DNA from 3 places in the Metabacillus dongyingensis genome. Region 1 is predicted to be linked to each of the others. Evidence: riboswitches for the same ligand, from Rfam matches in the RefSeq annotation. Region 1 holds a riboswitch; each other region holds the start of a gene.
What was found. A riboswitch is a leader RNA that binds a small molecule or an ion and turns the genes downstream of it on or off. The one in region 1 is predicted to bind S-adenosylmethionine.
Positions count from the first base shown of each region.

Region 2: linked by a shared signal. The riboswitch ahead of K8L98_RS06230 (methionine biosynthesis PLP-dependent protein) and the one ahead of mmuP (S-methylmethionine permease) in region 1 are both predicted to bind S-adenosylmethionine.
Region 3: linked by a shared signal. The riboswitch ahead of K8L98_RS21990 (methionine ABC transporter ATP-binding protein) and the one ahead of mmuP (S-methylmethionine permease) in region 1 are both predicted to bind S-adenosylmethionine.

Region 1 covers NZ_CP082944.1:4,969,595-4,976,585, forward strand. Annotated here, with positions in the region: gene K8L98_RS24515 (MFS transporter) at 1-359, shown strand, start outside; gene mmuM (homocysteine S-methyltransferase) at 1,240-2,214, opposite strand; gene mmuP (S-methylmethionine permease) at 2,189-3,592, opposite strand; SAM riboswitch class I at 3,673-3,777, opposite strand; gene K8L98_RS24530 (response regulator transcription factor) at 3,942-4,631, shown strand; gene K8L98_RS24535 (sensor histidine kinase) at 4,628-5,632, shown strand; gene K8L98_RS24540 (ABC transporter ATP-binding protein) at 5,734-6,495, shown strand; gene K8L98_RS24545 (ABC transporter permease) at 6,485-6,991, shown strand, end outside.
Region 2 covers NZ_CP082944.1:1,257,703-1,264,693, forward strand. Annotated here, with positions in the region: gene K8L98_RS06215 (alpha/beta hydrolase) at 25-747, opposite strand; gene K8L98_RS06220 (hypothetical protein) at 840-1,043, opposite strand; gene K8L98_RS06225 (DMT family transporter) at 1,210-2,097, shown strand; SAM riboswitch class I at 2,168-2,297, shown strand; gene K8L98_RS06230 (methionine biosynthesis PLP-dependent protein) at 2,383-3,507, shown strand; gene metC (cystathionine beta-lyase) at 3,494-4,678, shown strand; gene K8L98_RS06240 (hypothetical protein) at 4,884-5,078, shown strand; gene K8L98_RS06245 (YfmQ family protein) at 5,264-5,713, shown strand; gene K8L98_RS06250 (hypothetical protein) at 5,914-6,213, shown strand; gene K8L98_RS06255 (threonine synthase) at 6,326-6,991, shown strand, end outside.
Region 3 covers NZ_CP082944.1:4,422,266-4,429,256, forward strand. Annotated here, with positions in the region: gene K8L98_RS21965 (ROK family protein) at 1-98, shown strand, start outside; gene K8L98_RS21970 (SDR family oxidoreductase) at 251-1,105, shown strand; gene K8L98_RS21975 (M20 family metallopeptidase) at 1,137-2,342, opposite strand; gene K8L98_RS21980 (MetQ/NlpA family ABC transporter substrate-binding protein) at 2,362-3,192, opposite strand; gene K8L98_RS21985 (methionine ABC transporter permease) at 3,206-3,856, opposite strand; gene K8L98_RS21990 (methionine ABC transporter ATP-binding protein) at 3,846-4,877, opposite strand; SAM riboswitch class I at 4,967-5,074, opposite strand; SAM riboswitch class I at 5,159-5,272, opposite strand; gene K8L98_RS21995 (DUF4395 domain-containing protein) at 5,349-5,762, opposite strand; SAM riboswitch class I at 5,978-6,085, shown strand; gene K8L98_RS22000 (alpha/beta hydrolase) at 6,160-6,930, shown strand; gene K8L98_RS22005 (AAA family ATPase) at 6,981-6,991, shown strand, end outside.

The DNA.
Region 1 (6,991 bases):
TATTTGGAGCTGGGATGTTCCTTTTGAGCACGGCAAGCACTAGCTTCATTTTCTTGCTTTCTGGTGTTTTGATCGGCCTTGGATTTGGAAACATGCAGTCGGCGACACAGGCGATTGCCGTTAAATTAACGCCTCCTCACCGTATGGGTCTTGCCACTTCGACTTTCTTTATCTTTCTTGATGCAGGTTTAGGGTTCGGACCTTATCTGCTTGGATTTGTCATTCCGGTGACAGGATACAGTACCTTGTATGTGATATTAGGCGTATTAGTCTTTGCCAGTTCTGTTCTTTACTACTTCTTGCACGGGAAGAGGGAAAGTGCGGCATGGGCAAAAGTTAATGCTTCTGCATCAGCTTGATGAGCCGGCAGAAAGAGGACATCCCAAATGGGGATGTCCTTTTTCTTTGAATCTATTAAATTTCAGAATGCTCAAAGACCCCCTATGTTTCCCAAATTCTACATAATCCCTGACTTGGATACTCATAGACCCTCTATGCTTCCCCAAATTCTACTAAACCCCAGACTTGGATACTCATTGACCCCTTATGCTTCCCCAAATTCTACTAAACCCCAGACTTGGATACTCATTGACCCTCTATGCTTCCCAAAATTCTACTAAACCCCATACTTGGATACTCATAGACCCCTTATGCTTCCCCAAATTCTACTAAACCCCAGACTTGGATACTCATTGACCCTCTATGCTTCCCCAAATTCTACAAAACCCCAGACTTGGATACTCATAGACCCTCTATGCTTCCCCAAATTCTACATAAACCCAGACTTGGATACTCATAGACCCCTTATGCTTCCCCAAAATCTACAAAATTCCAGACCTGGATACTCATAGACCCCCTATGCTTCCCCAAATTCTACTAAACCCCAGACTTGGATACTCATAGACCACCTATGCTTCCCCAAATTCTACAAAAACCCAGACTTGGATACTCATTGACCCTCTATGCTTCCCCAAATTCTACTAAACCCCAGACTTGGATACTCATTGACCCTCTATGCTTCCCCAAATTCTACTAAACCCCATACTTGGATACTCATAGACCCTCTATGCTTCCCCAAATTCCACTAAACCCCAGACTTGGATACTCATTGACCCTCTATGCTTCCCAAAATTCTACTAAACCCCAGACTTGGATACTCATAGACCACTTATGCTTCCCCAAATTCTACAAAACCCCAGACTTGGATACTCATAGACCCCCATGCTTCCCCAAATTCTATTAAATCCCAGACTCGGATACGACATTTTCACTAGTCCGCCATTTTTTTGAAATCTTTTCAATATGGTGAGGTGATGTTCGGCAGCAGCCTCCTATTAAGCGGGCACCTGACTTGAACCAGTCTTCTGATAGATGATCCAGTTCAAGACAAGATTTCTGGCCATGCCATGTTTTAGTGTCTGGATTGTAGGCTTCTCCAGAATTCGGGTAAACAATAACCGGGTTTTTTGTATGGCTGCTGATCACTTTTATGGCTTCATTCACTAATTCCAGTGGTGCACAGTTGATCCCAATTGCAGCTATTTGCCCGTCGTCCCCGAAGGTATTTGCACACACCTCGAGCAAAGTGCCATCACTAATCGCTTTCTCATTTTTCAAGGAAAAGGATAGCCATGCATATGTATAGGGAAATTCATTCAATAAAGAACGTAATACTTTTGCTTCTTGAAGAGAAGGAATGGTTTCAAATGCCAGTATATCAGCACCTGCTTCAATCAATGCTGACATTCTGGGACGATGAAAATCTTTTAAAGCCTCATCCGTAACCCCATAGTTGCCTGTATACTCCGAACCGTCTGCAAGATAGGCGCCATAGGGACCGATTGATGCCGCAACCAATGGCTTTGGTCTAATAGCTTCCATTTCTTCCTTCCAAAAATCATCTCTTGCTTTTCTTGCAATCACCACTGTTTTTTTTATTAATTGCACAGCTTCTTCTTCTTCGATTCCCCGCTTCAAGAAACCATCGATTGTTGCTTGATAGCTGGCCGTAATTGCACAGTCCGCTCCCGCACGGAAATAGTCTGAATGAACCTGATAAATCGCTTCGGGGTTTTCCAGTAATATTCGGGCAGACCAAAGGGGATCGTCTAAATCACAGCCATGCTGCTCGAGTTCTGTAGCAAGTGCCCCATCAAGGATCATGACGGAATAGTCACTTAAAATGGTTTCAATTGGATTGAGTTTCTGCTGCATATCCTTCTCCTCTTTTCTTAATAAAATGTGTTGCATAATAGCTTCCATAGCAAAACAAAATAAATGAAATGCCGCAATAGAGGGCAATTCGCTGTGCAGGATCAAATGCGATTCCAACCAAAGATGCTAAACACAGCACAAAAGATGCAATCGGCACCAGGGGATAGAAAGGTGTCCGGTAAACCAGGTCCTTTATCGAATGTCCTTGTTTTATATATTGTCTGCGAAAGAAAAACTGTGACACGCTAATACTCATCCATACGGCAACCACGGCTAAACCTGAAATGGAGACAAGAACTATATATACTGTATCTGGCGCAATAACACTTGAGAACAAAGCCAGGGTGCCGCCAAGCATACTGAAAATCACTGCATATATAGGCACACCGCGCTTTGACACTCTTGCAAAAATAGGTGATATGGTTTTCTTATCTGAAAGTGACCAGAGCATTCTGGAAGCAGCATACAGGCCTGAGTTTGCTGCAGACAAAATGGCTGTTAAGATCACGAAATTCATGATATCTGCTGCATAAGGAATACCGATTCGTTCAAATACAGAAACAAAGGGGCTTTTTAAAACTCCTGAATCTGATGCAGGCAGCAGTGCAGATAAAACAACAATGGTTCCAACAAAAAAGATAATCAATCTCCATAATGTTGTCCGAATCGCCATTGGAATTGTTTTTTCCGGATTGACTGTTTCTCCAGCTGCAACCCCTATTAATTCCGTTCCCGAATAGGCAAAATTCACAGCAAGCATCGTCATAATAACGGCAAATGCACCATTTGGAAATAATCCTTCATTTGTGAGATTCGTAAAGAACGGAGCTGAATTGGAATCCGTCAGAGGAATAAAACCTACAATTGCTGCTCCACCCAAAAGAATAAAAATCACTATGGCAGCGACTTTAATCGCTGCAAACCAAAATTCAGATTCCGCGAAAAACTTAACCGTCACAGCATTTAATGCAAAGATTATCAACGCAAACACCGCACTCCAAATCCAGACGTTAATAGATGGAAACCACCTCTGCATCAGCAGCCCCGCTGCCGTGAATTCTGAACCTAACGCAACCGTCCAAGTCAGCCAATACAGCCAGGCTACAGTATATCCTGTCCCTGGACCAATATATTTAGCGGCATAGCTATGAAAAGCGCCTGTCTCCGGCATATGGACGGCTAATTCCCCCAAACAAAGCATAACGAGATAAACGACCAGGGCACCCACAAGATACGACAGGATCGTCCCAAACGCTCCTGCCTGTTGAATCGTATAACCCGTGCTTAAGAATAAACCTGTCCCAATTACACCTCCAAGAGATAACATGACTAAATGACGAGATTGCATTTTCCTTTGAAATTGCTGCTTAGCTTCCATTTTTACTCCCCTTTTTTCACATCCAAAAAAATGAAAAACGCACTCTTTAAAAAGAGTGCGTTACTGACAAATAAAAGGCACGCTTATCTATCAGGTCAATTCACCCGCTGGAGTTAGCACAGTATCTTAATAGACCTGCTGCTGAGGTTTCAAAGGGCCAGTCCCTCCACCTCTCTGGATAAGAAATTATTTTTTTACTACAATAGCAATCTATTGAATCAATGTCAAGATTAGTATGAATATTCCGTTCACTTATGTATTCTGACATCTTGTCAAGCCCATCTATAGCACACAGAATTGTTTTCCTATACAATAATTGTAAAAGAAACCTTATAGTGTGGTGAAACTCATGTTTAAACTTCTATTAATTGAAGATGATTTAACCCTGTTTAATGAAATCAAAGAACGATTAAATCAGTGGTCTTATGATGTTTATGGCATTACAGATTTTAATAAAGTCATGCAGGAATTCTCAGCCGTAAAGCCAGATTTGGTCATCATTGATATTCAGCTGCCGAAGTTTGACGGCTTTCATTGGTGCCGGATGATCCGGTCGCATTCGAATGTGCCGATCATTTTTCTCTCCTCGCGGGATCATCCGACTGATATGGTCATGTCTATGCAGCTTGGTGCTGATGATTTTGTTCAAAAGCCCTTTCACTTTGATGTGCTGATTGCTAAAATCCAGGCCATTCTCCGCCGTGTTTATAACTACAATACAGAGCAAGTAAGTCTGAAAACATGGTGCAATGCTGCGGTTGATTATGAGCGAAATACGGTTACGAACGAAACCGGTTCCGTTGAACTGACAAAGAATGAAATGTTCATTCTTAAACTATTGATTGAACAAAAAAACAAAATTGTCAGCAGGGACAAGCTCATGAACAGCCTGTGGGATGATAGACGCTTCATAAGCGATAATACGTTAACAGTGAATGTCAATCGCCTGCGAAAACGGCTGGATGAAATTGGTCTTGGTCAATTTATTGAGACAAAAGTAGGCCAGGGATATCTTGCGGCAGAAGAGGAAATGGTATGATTCTCCGTTTCTTAAAAGAGCGCCGGAGCTGGATTCTGTTCTTTATTATCATTCATTTTTTTATTCTATTTATCGCTTTCATTGACTCAGCCATTCCAGTGCAGTCAGTCCTGTATATTGTTTTTCTTTCCATGATCGCTTTTATTATCTTCTTATCTGTTCGGTACAACAAAGAAACTGCTTTTTATAAAAGTCTGGCAGATCGGGAAAACAACCTTGATATATCAAGCATTCCAGCTCCGGAAAGCCCGTTTGAACAATTGGTTGAAAAGACGCTCAGCGAACAGGCGCAGTCCCTGAAAAAAGATGCTTTGCACAACAGAATTTCGCTTGAACAGGAAAAAGATGAACTGTTATCGTGGATTCATGAAGTGAAGACCCCGCTCACTGCCATGCATTTAATGATCGAACGCATGGAAGACGATGTGATGAAAACTCATTTGACGTATGAGTGGCTGCGGATTCACCTTTTGCTTGACCAGCAGCTGCATCAAAAACGAATTCCGTTTATTGAAAATGATTTATACATTGAAACGGTTGATTTGGAAAGCGTGATTTTCAGTGAAATTAAAACACTTCAGGCATGGTGTATTCAAAAAGGGATTGGTTTTGACATTCAGCTTGATCAAAAGGAAGTCCTTAGTGATGCGAAATGGCTTGCCTTTATTATTAGACAAATCTTAACGAATGCAGTGAAATACAGCGTGGCGTCTGACATTATCATAAAATGCTGGAAGCAGGATGATCAAGTAAGAGTTCAGGTGAAAGACTCCGGCCGGGGCATTGATCCAAAGGACCTGCCCCGCATATTCGATAAAGGCTTCACATCGACCATAAACCATCATGATCATGCTGCTACAGGAATGGGGCTGTATCTGGCTAAAAAAGCAGCTATACCGCTGCTGATTGATATTCACGTACAGTCTATTATCCACACAGAAACAGCATTTACGTTAATTTTCCCAAAAAGAAATGACTTTGCAGCCGTCATTAGCGTGTGACAAGAATGTCACATGCTTTTCTATTTTGTTCGCACAATAAAAGGAAAAGGACCTTTCTTCTTTTTATAATTAAGCTATCGAATTAAGAGGAGGAAGCAAGTATGGCGATATTAGAAGCATCAAAGCTCCATAAAAGCTACGGAAATAAATTGAATAAACAGGAAGTCCTTAAAGGAATTGACCTTACGATACAAGAAGGCGAATTTGTCAGCATTATGGGTGCGTCCGGCTCAGGGAAAACAACGCTGCTGAATGTTCTTTCTTCAATTGATAAAGTGAGCGGCGGGACCATCCAAATTGAACACAAAGAAATGACGGGCATGAAGGAAAAGGAGCTTGCTGAATTCAGAAAGCATCATCTCGGATTTATTTTTCAGGATTATAACCTTCTGGACACACTGACAGTAAAAGAAAATATTCTGCTGCCGCTTTCCATTTCAAAGGTTCCTAAAAAAGAAGCGGATCAGAAATTTCATGCATTAGCAAATGAGCTCGGCATCTACGAGTTAAAAGATAAGTATCCGAATGAAATTTCCGGGGGACAGAAGCAGCGTACTTCTGCAGCACGTGCCTTTATTCATGAGCCAAGCATCATTTTTGCCGATGAACCAACAGGCGCGCTTGATTCTAAATCCGCTGCTGACCTGCTGAATAAGTTGACCGAACTTAATGAAAAAAGAAAAGCTACCATTGTCATGGTCACGCATGATCCTGCTGCGGCAAGCTACTGCAGCAGAGTCATCTTTATAAAAGACGGACAAATCTACACACAATTGAACAAAGGGGAGCAAACAAGACAGGCTTTCTTTAAAGACATCATGAAAACGCAAGGCGTTCTTGGCGGTGTTCAGGATGAACGTTAATCAACTGATCATAAAAAACCTGAAAAAAAATATAAAGAACTACTTTCTCTATATTTTTGCCCTCATTTTCAGCGTTGCGCTTTATTTTGCTTTTGTCACTCTGCAGTATGATCCTTCCATGGACGCGGTAAAGGGTTCTATCAAAGGCGGCGCCGCCATCCGGGCTGCATCTGTCCTGCTGATTGCCATCGTGACGATCTTTTTGCTCTACGCCAATAACATTTTCATTAAACGCCGCAGCAAAGAGATTGGGCTGTTTCAGCTGATCGGCATGACAAAGCATAAGATTTTCCGCATTTTAACGGCAGAAAACTTTCTGCTGTACTTTGGATCTTTAGTCCTTGGTATTTTCACAGGATTTGCGGCATCAAAACTGGTGATGATGATCTTATTCAAAATTACTGGCGTGGATGACGTAGCTAAACTCCACTTTTCCACCCAGGCGTTCATTCAGACACTGATTGTCTTTATCGTCATTTACCTTCTCATCATGCTG
Region 2 (6,991 bases), 1.3 Mb from region 1:
TACGGTTTAAAGCATATGAGCCAATTAGAACATTGTTTTTAAAATCTTTTTCAAAGACGGCTGCCAGAAAGTCCATTTGTGGTCGCCTTCAAATTCTTCATAGACGGATGGAATTCCTTTAGCGTCAATGGCCGCGTGCAGTTTCCTGTTTGGGGCAAGGAAGTCCTGAACTGCGCCGTCAGTCGTTTTGACTTCTGTTTCTTTCGTGCCAATTTGATGATAGACCGATAATAAGGCAGGAGAAGAAAAGTCCTCTACCATTTGCAGAACCGTTTCATCTGAATAAGGTGATTGCATGATTACTTTACCAAACGTATTCGGATAAGTAAGAGCAGTCATAAAGGATACCGTTCCAGCCAGAGAATCTCCGATTAGAGCCCGCCCGGCACCCATTTGATAGGTTGGAAACTCCTTATCCAGAAAAGGAACAACTTCATGAGCCAAAAAGCGAATATAAGCTTTTTGCTTCGGCCCTTCAGGATGATATTTATCACGGCGGTCATGCACGTCACGATACGGTATGCCGACAATGATCACATTTTCAATTTCTTTCTCACTTAACAGCTCTTCTGTCTGCCTTGAGATGCGCCCGAGTCTGAAGTAATCCTGACCGTCCTGTGCAATGATCAGGCTATACTTATAAAGCGGCGAATAATTCTTCGGCAGATAAATCAGGAGCGTTACTTCTTCTTCTAATTCTTTTGAATAAAGCAGCGTCTCTTTTACAATTCCTGCTTTTGCTGTCATCACAAATACCTCCAAAGATGTTGGACGCTGTCACATCCATTATTAAAAACGCTTCCATTTATTTTAGCATGAATTGTGACAAAATTCTTGCTTCATGCACGATTGATTTTTGCTGATACGTCTGAAATGAATTGACGGGCCTCATCCGCATTCAGAAGAATAACATTTGCGTTCTTTGCTCCTGCTGGAACAGGCTGCATAAATGGAAATCGGTAAATCGCCGCATTTGATCCCGCTATGAGAAGAACAAGGATTGTAAAAAGACCCCATTTTGGCTTTGTTAATGAATATGTCATCCGTATTGCCGCCTTTCACTTATAGGATAAATATACCAAGGTAATCTGTAAAAAAAAGACAGTTCATTTGAACACTTTTTGACAGATTTAAACCCGTCATAATTCCTTTATTCCGTACATATTCCTTATAAGAAGACAAGCCTGATAAAGGGAAGGATGCCTGAAAATGAGGAAATCAATTCATGTTACAGCAGGTATCTATGCAGCTGTCTCAATTTCGTTCTGGGGAATTTCCTTTGTATCAACAAAAGCTGTTTTAGTTCAGCTGGAACCTTTTACATTGCTTGTTTTGCGTTTTGGTATTGCATCTCTCTTTTTATTCCTCCTTCTTTTCCTTTTTCGTCAGCCTTTAAAAATAAAAATGGATTATCTCCCTGAGGTTTTTATACTTGCCGTACTCGGAATCTTTGTCCATCAAGTCATACAGGCTGCGGCATTGAAGTCCATTCAGGCATCGGAAGCAGGATGGATCATCTCTTTTTCCCCGATATTCACAGCAGTTCTGGCATCTCTATTTTTAAAAGAAACGTTTACGCTTTTTAAAGCTGCAGGCATGTCAATTGCTGTACTTGGCGTTCTCTTGATTACATCTTATGGACAAGGCGGGTCATTAACCTTTCATGCTAATATGGGATATGCACTGATGATCTTAAGTACATTAAATTGGGCGGTTTATTCCATTCTTATAAAAAAATTAAAAATCCCTTATCCTGCATTAACCATTACTTTTTATACAAGCCTTATTGGTTTTTTGATGACAATTCCATTCTTTATGAGAAATAACGGCTGGGTTCAGCTGACTGTGCTGACACAGGAAAACTGGACTCATTTGCTGTTTCTCGGAATCTTTGTCTCGGCAGTCGCATACTGGTTTTGGGGAAAAGCCCTGGAGGTCATGGAGGCGGCTAAAGTGTCATCCTTTCTTTACTTTGAACCGCTTGCAACTGTTATTGCGGCAGTCATCTTGCTGAATGAACCTTTTTTATTAATGAGCGGGGCAGGCGGTTTGTTGATTATTGCAGGTGTGATGATTGTGAATCGTAAATATTCATAAAAAACCCCTTGCAAAATATTTGATAATGAGATAAGGTTATAAAAACAATTCAAAAAGTTCATACTATTTATTCTTATCCAGAGAGATGGAGGGTTCTGGCCCTGTGAAATCTCAGCAACCGGAAAAGAACAGAGAATGTTCCTGTTCGAACCAAGGTGCTAAATCCAGCAAGCGCAGGTAATAAGCTTGGGAGATAAGGAGAAGCAATCATTCGATATCAACGTCTTCTTCTTAAATGAGGAAGACGTTTTTTATTTTAGAAAAAACAATGGGACGGTGTTGGAAATGTCAGAACGCATTGAAACAATCTTGGCGCAAATTGGAAATCGAAGTGAAAACGTAACGGGAACAGTGAATCCGCCCGTCTATTTTTCTACAGCATACAGGCACAATGGAATTGGGGAATCAACTGGATTTGATTACATCCGCACTGGAAATCCTACTCGGGCGATACTTGAAAAAGCCATTGCAGAGCTTGAGCATGGAGATCAGGGATATGCCTTCAGTTCAGGAATGGCAGCGATTCAGACATTGATGGCATTGTTTAAAAGCGGAGACGAGCTCATTGTATCCTCAGATTTGTACGGGGGAACCTACCGTTTATTCGAACGGGAATGGAGAAAATACGGACTTGTTTTTCATTACGCTGATTTTAACGACGAAAACTGTACGCAGCAGCTGATCAATGAACGCACAAAGGCCATTTTTCTGGAAACTCCGACTAATCCTTTGATGCAGGAAACAGAGGTCAGCAAGATTGCTAAAATAGCCCGTGAAAACCATCTGCTGCTGATTGTCGACAACACCTTCTACACGCCGATCCTGCAAACGCCGATTTTAGATGGAGCGGACATTGTCATACATAGTGCCACCAAATATTTGGGCGGACACAATGATGTGCTTGCCGGTTTGGTTGTTGCTAAGGGAACAGAGCTTTGTGAAGAGCTTGCACAGCATCACAACGCGATCGGGGGGGTGCTTTCTCCTTTTGATTCATGGCTCTTGATCCGCGGCATGAAAACCCTGGCCCTGCGGATGAACCAGCATGAAAAAAATGCCGGAAAGCTTGCAGTATTTCTTGAAAATCAAACAGAAGTGACAGAGGTGCTTTATCCTGGCAAAGGCGGAATGCTTTCATTCAGGCTGCAGAAGGAAGAATGGGTGAATCCATTTTTGAAAGCCTTAAAGACGATCACATTTGCAGAAAGCCTGGGCGGAGTGGAAAGCTTTATCACATATCCAGCGACTCAGACTCATATGGATATTCCTGAAGAGATTCGCGTTGCAAATGGCGTGTGCAACAAGCTATTGCGCTTTTCTGTCGGAATTGAATACGCAGGAGATTTGGAAAAGGATTTAACAGAAGCATTTGAACTGATGAAGGAGGCGGAGAAAGTTGAGCAACGATGATTGGAAATTCGAGACGAAGCTGCTCCACAATCGTCAAAAGGTGCAAAAGGAAACAGGAGCGGTAAGCGTGCCGATCAATCATTCCTCTACTTTTCACCAATTTGACTTTGATGACTATGGAAAATTTGATTACAGCAGATCGGGGAACCCGACACGCGAGGCATTAGAAGAAACAATTGCCGAACTAGAAGGCGGTACCAAAGGATTTGCCTTTGCTTCTGGAATGGCGGCCATTTCAACCTGTTTCTTGCTCCTTTCTAAAGGAGACCACGTTCTAATTACTGAAGATGTATACGGCGGAACATACAGGATCATCACAGATGTATTGAGCAGATTCGGCATTGAATACAGCTTTGTCGACATGACCGATTTGCATGAAGTGGCGTCACACATCAAGCCGAATACAAAAGTTATCTATGTTGAGACACCGTCAAATCCGCTTTTGAAAATTACCGACATCCAGGGCATTACGAAACTTGCAAAAGCAAATAACTGTTTAACATTTTTAGACAATACGTTTTTAACACCAGTCCTTCAGCGTCCACTCGAGCTAGGAGTCGATATCGTGCTTCACAGCGCAACCAAGTTTTTGGCTGGACACAGTGATGTACTTGCAGGACTCGCGGTTGTAAAAGACGAAGAGCTTGCTGCACAGGTAGGGAAACTGCAAAATGCATTCGGTGCGGTACTCGGCGTGCAGGACAGCTGGCTTGTGCTCCGCGGAATGAAAACACTGAACGTCAGACTACAGCAATCATCAGCATCTGCGAGGAAGCTGGCAGAGTACTTGTCTAAGCATAAAGCTGTCCGAAACGTTTATTATCCAGGATTAACGTTCCATCCTGGCCACTCGATTCAGCGTTACCAGGCGGACGGACCAGGTGCCGTGCTATCATTCACATTAGCCGATGAAGACGCTGTCCGCACCCTTGTTAAAAATGTGGAGCTCCCTGTATTTGCTGTAAGCCTCGGCGCAGTAGAATCTATTCTTTCCTATCCGGCCAGAATGTCTCACGCTGCCATGCCAAAAGAAGAGCGGGAGCGCCGCGGGATCTCGGATGGTTTATTGCGCATCAGCGTAGGCCTTGAGGATGCAGACGACTTGATCAAAGATTTTGGGAAGGCCTTGGCGAAGCTGCCTGCACATGCTATTAATAAATTGAGAGCTTGATAGAGTTTAGGACGATTCCTTTGTGGGGAATCGTTTTTTTTTCGTGTTGTATAGAAACTTTCGCAAGACAACTATGAAATGGATGGTCAAAATTATTCCAAATTGGACGGTTATTACATTTGTTCTTAATTGTATAATACGGTAGAGTTTATAAGTAACGCAGATAAGCTGAGAAGCTGCCTGTGCAGATAATGAGGTGTATACCATGGAACTTGCAATAGGTTTAGTGATAATTATTGGAATCGTTTCACTTATTTCCACTTTATTAATAGCTGGAAAAGGAGATAAAGATTATAGGAACGCAGTAAAACGAAACACTTCCAATTTAACTTGGATTTACGTTATTGTTATTTTTATTTCTCTTATTGCAGTAGGCGTATATGTATCATGGTTTGCCTAATTTAGATCATGTCAATAACCTAATGAAGCTATAAATCAGAAGAACGTGATAATAATTTTGTCAGGTGTACATTTCCTGTGGAAAAAGAAGAAAATATTGATTTAGGTATTTAAAGAATTTAGGACACATTATTAGGTTTATAGTGTTTTAAAAGTTCAACTATTAAAGGAAGGAGAATGATAAATATGACTTGGGCAGTTTTGATTTCATTAATTCTAATGAGTGCTCTTAAAATAGTAATAACCTGTATTCCAACGTTTGGTGTTGAATGGCTTCTCAGCAAATTTGAGATTCATTCAAAACTTAGTGACTCAAATTCCACACTAACTATTAATGGGAATTTATTGGAAGGTGAAGAAAAAATTCAAGTTATTAATTATTTTAACGAAGCTACATTTTTTAAAAAATATTATATCTATCCAGGGAGCGAGAAATTATTTTTACATCCAGATAACAGCGGGACTCCAATAGTTATTGATACTAAAAGAGGAAAAAAGGATGTTAGGTTATTTGTATACAGTTACAAAGATCACGTTTATGTAGTAAAACAGTACAAAAAGAAAATAGCCGCCTACAGTCTGCTTTCTGATAGCCTCCAAAAACGTTCGAATTCATTAACAGAGGAAATCGTTTAAAAACTTGGCATAATCCTTCTGCCAAAAAGAGTGCAAATAACTCACCTCAAGCATTCGTGACTAAAATACAGGTATCCGCCTGCCTCTCATTACTGCATCTTAACCGGCAGCTGAAAAAACAGAAAATACATTCTCGAACTTCCAGATGAATGATATTATTTTAGAGAGAGGTGTGAGATGCAGTGGGGTGTTTAGGTTTTTTGTTTAGACTCTTTTTTCTTTTAGGTGCGTCATTTTTTGTTTTGATTACAGGAGTGCTTGCCATTTTTAAGTTTATTGCGATTCCTTTTGAGGGGACCTTCGGTGAATTCCTGCAGATATACTTGATCTGGCTTGTGGGGAGCTACTTTGTTGGATGGTTCATTGAGGAAAAAATGAGAAATGATGATGTTGAGACCGGCAGTTTTTTTATCGATGCATTGTTGTGGTTTAATGTTTTAAATTATAAAATGATCAATCAGATTCTCAGACGGAGACATAATCGGGAAAGCAGCCGTTAAGTTTGACTATAAAAAAAAGATAAGCTATCTTTCTATACATATGCTGATCGGAAAACCGAAGGCCCTTAACATCCACTTGTTAGGGGTTTTTTCTTTTAGGAGGGATTTGTTCATGAACTATAGTTATCTATCACATTTAAGCTGTCCGAAATGCGGGGCGGAGTATTCAGCAGAAACGATTCAGCAGCTTTGCACGTGCGGATCGCCGTTACTGGTAAACTATCATTTGGATCAAATTAAATCTGTTTTGACGAAAGAAGAGGTAAGTCATCGGGAGAACAGTCTATGGAAATATCATGAGCTGCTGCCGGTAGAAAATCCGGACAATATTGTTTCGATGGGAGAGGGCATGACACCGCTGCTTAAGATGGCCAGAATCGGAGGCGAACTCGGGATTCAACATCTTCTTATGAAAGATGAAGGTCTCATTCCAACCGGTTCTTTTAAAGCGAGAGGAGCTGCTGTCGGTATTTCCAAAGCGAAGGAACTGGGTGTGAAAACATTTGCAATGCCGACAAACGGGAATGCGGGTGCAGCGTGGTCACTCTATGCAGCAAGAGCGGGAATTGAGCCGTATATTATCATGCCTCTTGATGCGCCTCTTATTACTAGAAAAGAAACAGCAATATCCGGTGCGAACTTGTATTTAATTGATGGATTAATAAGTGATGCAGGCAAAGTTGTAGCGCAGGTTGTAAGTGATGAGGGTTTTTACGATGCTTCTACTCTAAAAGAGCCATACCGCATTGAAGGGAAAAAGACGATGGGGTATGAAATT
Region 3 (6,991 bases), 550 kb from region 1:
ATTACACCCGCATTGACATACCTTCGCTGGGCAATTTATCCGGATTGGCAGGAGCCGGTTACCTTGTGCTGTCGCAGGACGTTATGAAAGGAATGTAAAAAGTCTTGTACTCTTAGCTTCCGCTTTTTAAGTATCCATTTAGTCTATAATTTTCATTTTTCCTTTGGATTACAATACTCCTAAACGATAAGACACTATATAATGAAAAAATATCATATGCAGCTTTACTTATTGTTTAAGGAGGAATTTAATGTCCAAAAAAACAGTGCTTATAACCGGGGCTTCAAGCGGGTTTGGCATGCTTGCAGCACATGGACTTGCAAAAGCCGGATATCACGTGATTGCCACAATGAGAAATCTGGAAAAGAAAGCGGGACTGATGAAGTCCATACAGGATGATGCCCTTGATGAAAATGTGACACTGCTTGTGCTTGATGTCACGTCATCTGACTCCATTCAGGCACTTAAACATTTTTTGAATGAAACAAGCAAAATAGACATTCTCATCAATAACGCTGGATATGCATTTGGCGGCTTTGGCGAGGAAATTACAGCTGATGAGTACAGAGAACAATTTGAAACGAACTTTTTTGGTGTGATTGCCGTTACACAGGCTGTCCTGCCTTTTATGAGGTCACAGAGAAGCGGAAAGATTATCAATATGAGCAGCATAAGCGGATTGATCGGTTTTCCGGGACTGTCGCCGTATGTTTCGTCAAAGCATGCTCTTGAAGGCTTCAGTGAAAGCCTTCGCCTTGAAGTAAAGCCGTTCGGCATTGATGTTATTTTGGTGGAGCCCGGGTCTTTTTCTACAAATATTTGGACAACAGGCAAAAGAGTTTCACCTGTCTCAATGGAAGCAAGTTCTCCGTATTATGAATATATGATTGGAATAGAAGATGAGCTTGAACGGGGAAGAGAAAAACTTGGAAATCCAGGTGAGGTTGCTGCACTCATTGTAAAGCTTTGTAAAAAAAAGACTGGTGTTAAACTGAGATACACGGTTGGAAAAGGGGTCCGTTTTTCTCTATTTTTAAAAAGAATTCTTCCATGGAGTATGTGGGAATCGATCATCATTGGAAAACTGCTGCCCAGCAAGAAATAGAACCCATCTTTTTGACGGGTTCTTTTCCATTCTAGCTCTCTAACTCCTTGCGATTCTGAAACTCTTCCTTTATATCATTGATTAAAGCTTCATCTGTCAAAAGTCTTAATCCAGTCAAAGCAAGACCTTTTGCCCCCAGAAGCAGAGCTTTGTCACCACGCTCAGATTTAGCTGCTTCCCTGAATTCAACTGTATGTCCAATTAAAGTATCCGGACCGATTTTAATATACGGATGGATCGTTGGCACTGCCTGGCTGATGTTGCCGGCGTCCGTTGAACCTAATCCGTCGCGTTCACCAGTCTCAACATGCTCTCCAAGACTTTCAAGCTCCTGTTTAAAAACAGCATCAAATGTGCGGTTTAAAACCAGATTATCGACTTCATTTTGAAAAGCGATGACGTTCAGCTTTGCCCCTGTTGCAAGTGCTGCACCTTCCGCAATAGCTTTCACGCGTGCAGTCGCTTCACTGCATTTTTTCCGTGTATCTGCCCTGATATAAAAGCGGGCTTTTGCGTATTCCGGCACGATATTCGGCGCATCACCGCCATGTGTAATGATTCCGTGAATTTTCACATCATCTGTTACATGCTGGCGCAAAGCATTAATGCCATTAAAAAGCTGAATGACTGCATCTAAGGCATTAATGCCATGATGAGGAGCAGCTGCTGCATGTGCAGGTTTTCCGATGAACTCAAAGTCAAGAGGATCAACAGCAAGTGAATTTCCGGTAATTCTCGTTGCATTCGCCGGATGCACCATTAACGCAGCGTCAATCCCTTCAAGCAGACCATGTTTGACAAAGCTTCCTTTAGCACTGCCGTTAGGACCTCCTTCTTCAGCCGGTGTTCCGAGGACTACAACTTCTCCCCCGGTTTCATCAATCACTTTGCTCAGTGCAATAGCCGCGGCCGTGCTTGTTGTGCCAATAATGTTGTGGCCGCATGCATGGCCAAGTCCTGGCAATGCGTCGTATTCAGCTAAAAAAGCGATAACCGGTCCGCTTTTTAATGCAGATTTCTTTCTGGCAAGAAAAGCTGTTTCATGTCCGGCAACTCCGCGTTCAACGCTGAAGCCTTCTGATTGAAGAAGATCTGCGAGGAGCTTTGATGCAAAGAACTCCTCATTGCCGATCTCAGGATTTTCATGAATGGAGTGGCTGATTTGAAGATACTTCTCCTTATTGGTATCAATATTTAAAATCGCTGCTTCTTTCAGAGTTTCAACAACTGTACTCAAGATTACCCCTCCTTAGATTTTATTCTCCAATTTTGCTTAAAGGTACAAATGTAGGAATCGTACTTCCGGCATATTCTTTTTCAATAAATTCAGCTGTATCTTCTTCCTGGTAAAGCTCAACAATGCGTTTCAGTTCTTTGCGGTCCTTATCTTCTGTACGTGCTGCAATAATGTTGATATATGGAGTAGCCGTTTCATCTTCATGGAAAATTGAGTCTTTCACTGGGTTAAAGCCTGCATCTACAGCAATGCCGTTATTAATGACCGATCCTGCTACATCCGGTAATACACGCGGTGTCTGGCCAGCAACAACAGGAACAATTTCTAAGTTTTTCGGATTTGAAACAATTTTGTCCAATGAACCATTTCCATCAAAGTCCTCTGGCAGTTCAATCAAGCCTGCATCCTGAAGCAGAAGGAAAGCTCTGCCCATATTGGTTGCTTCGTTTGGAACGGCAATCTTTCCGCCTTTGGGAATGTCTTTAATAGATTTATATTTATCAGAATAAAGCCCAAGTGGAGCAATCACAGTTGTACCGATTGGTGATAGATCAAGATCGTGTTCTTTTTTAAATGCGTTAAAATAAGAAATGGTCTGGAATGCATTTGCATCAAGCTCACCTTCTGCCAGTGCCAGGTTTGGCTGAACGTAATCTGAGAATGTGACAATCTCAATGTTGATGCCTTCTTTTTCGGCTTTCTTTGCAACGAAATCCCAAATGCGGTTATCTGATCCGCTTACGCCAATTTTGACATTTACTTCTTCTTTCCCGTTTGCTGTTTTATTTCCGCAGCCTGCAGCAAGAGCTCCTACTACTAGAATAAGTGCTAGGATAATAAATTTTTTCATTTTGTTTCTCTCCCTATCGTCTTCTGATTTTTTTAGATAATAAGTTTCCTGATGATTGAAGCCCCTGAACGAGCACAACAAGGATTGTAACGGTAATAATCATGACAACTGTGTCAAAGCGCTGGTAGCCGTATGTAATGGCGAGATCCCCGAGTCCGCCGCCGCCGACAGCTCCAGCCATCGCTGATGCCCCGACAAGACCAACCGTTGCGATTGTAAGACTTAATACAAGTGAGCTTAATGCTTCTGGAACGATGAATTTAAAGATGATTTGCGTTGGTGTTGCTCCCATAGCTTCTGCTGCCTCTATGACTCCCGGGTCCACTTCTAATAATGAGTTCTCAATCAATCTCGCAATATATGGACCTGCATAAAAGACAAGCGGCACTACAGCAGCGGCAGTCCCAATTGATGTTCCTACAATTAATCTGGTTAGCGGAACAATCGCAACCATTAATATAATGAAGGGTACAGAACGGAAGATATTGACGACACCGTTCAAGATATTAAAAATAATGGCATTTTCCCATAGGTGCCCTTTTCTTGTAATGACCAGCAGCACACCAAGCGGCAGTCCGATCAAGGTTGAGAAAAGCAATGAAAAACCGGTCATTGCAAGTGTTTCGATCAGTGCATCAATAATTTGCTGTGAATTAACTAGCATGTACTTCCACCTCTTTAACTGTGACATTTTCCTGATTCATTACTAATAACGCCCGTTTAATTTCGCTTTTTGCTCCCTGCAGCTCGACAATCAAATGTCCAAACGGGATGCCCTGAAGCTCTGTGATGTTTCCAAATAAAACATTGATATCAAGATCAAACCGTTTAGCAATCTGAGAAAGCAGCGGCTGGCCCGAAGATTTGCCGACAAAGTTAATTTTGAAAATCTGTCCCTGTGCATTCTCCTCCTGCACTAATTTCAGCACAGACTCAGGGATGGAATCATTCAGAACAGAACTGACAAAGTTCGAAGCTGTTTTTGTTTGAGGATTTGAGAATACATCAAAAACTGAGCCTGACTCGATAATTTTTCCGCCCTCAATTACTGCAACCCTATCGCAAACCTCCCTGATAACTGACATCTCATGGGTGATCATTAAAATTGTAATGTTGTATTCCTGATTGATTTTTTTCAAAAGCTTCAGAATGGACCCGGTTGTTTGAGGATCAAGTGCAGATGTTGCTTCATCACACAATAGAATGGAGGGCTGTGTAGCCAGTGCTCTTGCAATGCCGACACGCTGTTTTTGACCCCCTGACAGCTGGTCTGGATATTGATTTGCTTTGTCCTCTAACCCTACAAACGACAATAATTCTGTTACTCTTTGTTTGATTTCTTTTTGAGAGGCTTTTGCAAGAAGGAGCGGCATCGCAACATTGGCGAAGACCGTTTTGGAATTCAGCAGATTGAAATGCTGGAAGACCATGCCGATTTTGCGTTTTACTTGTCTTACTTCCTTTTGGGATAGTGCCGTTAAATCGAGATTATCAACAATGATTTTTCCCGAGCTTGGACGCTCTAACAAATTCACTGTGCGGATCAGTGTGCTTTTACCGGCTCCGCTGAATCCGATCACACCGCAAATCTCCCCCTGCTTCACATGAAGATCAATGCCGTTAAGGGCTCTCACTTCATTTCCGCCGCTGTTATAAACCTTTGTGACACCTTCAAATTGAATCATATGTATTCCTCCCGTGATATTGAAAATAAAAAAACCCTCTTCTATCCGACAAGAAGAGGGCATGAATTCATAAAGAATCACTAGGTCTCTTCTTATCTCCCAGGCTTTTTGCCTGCTGGAATTGGCACAGTACTTTTTTATAAAAGTCCGCTGCCGAAGCATCATCAGGCCAGTCCCTCCGCTTCTCTGGATAAGAAATCTATTTAATTTGCTAAAAAACAAAAAACCTCTTCCTGAAAGCCAAGAAGAGGGTAAGATCAAAGGTAAAAGACCGTTCACTCTTCTTATCTCTCAAGCGAAATCACGCTTGTTGGAGTTGGCACAGTTCTCAGGAAAGTCCGAGTCTGCTGCCGAGGTTTCAAAGGGCCAAATCCCTCCACCTCTCGTGATAAGAAGTTTCATATTTTCGATGTGAGTCCTACTTTACGCTGGTATTTTCAAAAAGTCAACACTTTTTTTATAAAAATATGACTACTTTGAAAGCCTGCGGTATCGGTATTGCTGCCACTGAAAACGAATAAAGCAGCCAACACAAAAGCCTAATATGGCAACGAATGCAGCTAGCGCGACCATAGCGGTAAAGATATAAGCCAGAGTCATCCAGTTCATCATATAACCAAGAAAACCAAGACTAAGACAGATGACTGCAATCATCTGATTGAACTGCTGCTGTTCGAAATCCTCGGGAATGTATTCCGAAGGCTTTTTTCTTAAAAAGAGCTTTGCCGTCTTCATAATAGGGTTAAATTTAAAAAGAAGCCCCATTAATCCTGGAATAAGAGGTATAAGAAGAAACCAGCCGGATCCTGAAACCCAAGCGGCTGCGACAGATAACACAATAAACCATTGATTCGTTAATACAAGAGGTTTAGGAATCGTATTCACTTAAATCCCACCTATCTGATTGGAATATTAGTATTCTACTCCTATTTTTGTCATTTGTGAAGATAGAAACTTCAGGGGATTTCCCCCCCTTAAAAGCGTGTGAATGGGGTACTCAAATCGCTGATTCTCTGCTTTCATAACCTCAAAGTTTATTGACAGTTAGAAGGCGGCCGTGATAAGATCATTAAAACCAACTAAACCAATCAGAATTAAATAAATTATCAAGAGTGAACGAGAGATCTGGCTCCGCGACTTCACAGCAACCGCCGGCAAACGGAAAGGTGCTCCCACCAGCAAAGCTGCTGTGCTTTGGTTGATAGAGAAAAAACCTCTCTTTATAGCCAATGAAAGAGAGGGTTTTTTATTTTATGATTTGTATGAATTGGAGGAATCACAAATGACTGAAACGATTTACTCTGTATTGCCCGGTGCTGAAAGCTTTTTTTATAAAGGAAATGAGATTGGCATTCTGCTTTGCCATGGATTTGTAGGAACACCTCAAAGTGTTGGAGAACTGGGAAAACTGCTTGCTGATAAAGGCTTCACCGTTCTTGCCCCGCGATTAAAAGGCCACGGGACAAATGCTCACGAGCTTGAAGCCTGCTGTTATCTGGATTGGATCAAAGACATTGAACAGGCTTATTTAAAGCTGAAAAAAATCTGCCGGAAAGTATTTATTGCAGGTCAGTCTATGGGCGGCATCCTAGCTTTGCATTTAGCTGGCAAATACAAAGAAATCAGCGGTGTGATTACGATTAATGCTGCTTTAAGCGTGCCTGGATATGAGTCTTTCGAAGATCTGACAGAGCCAAGGTTCATTGCTGAAGGAAAACCGGATATAAAAGCAGAAGGAATCGAAGAAATTACTTACTCAGCTGTTCCAATTACAGCCGTTCATAATCTCCTTAATCTTATAAAATTTATAAAACCAAAGCTTTCAGAAGTCTCATGTCCGCTGCTCGTTTTTAAATCCGAAGAAGACCATGTCGTCCCTCCGGACAGCTCCGATACCCTTTTTGAAAATGTCTCATCATCTATGAAAAAAATCATCAGTCTAACTAACTCCTATCACGTTGCTTCCATGGATTACGATAAAGAAATTATTGCAGATAGAACCTCGGATTACATTCATTTGTGCTGTCATCCATTCTACAAAATTTCCGTTTAGCCAATGACATTCATCCGGCATTCCTGCTAAACTAAGTGCAGGTGATAAACATGTTTTTAAA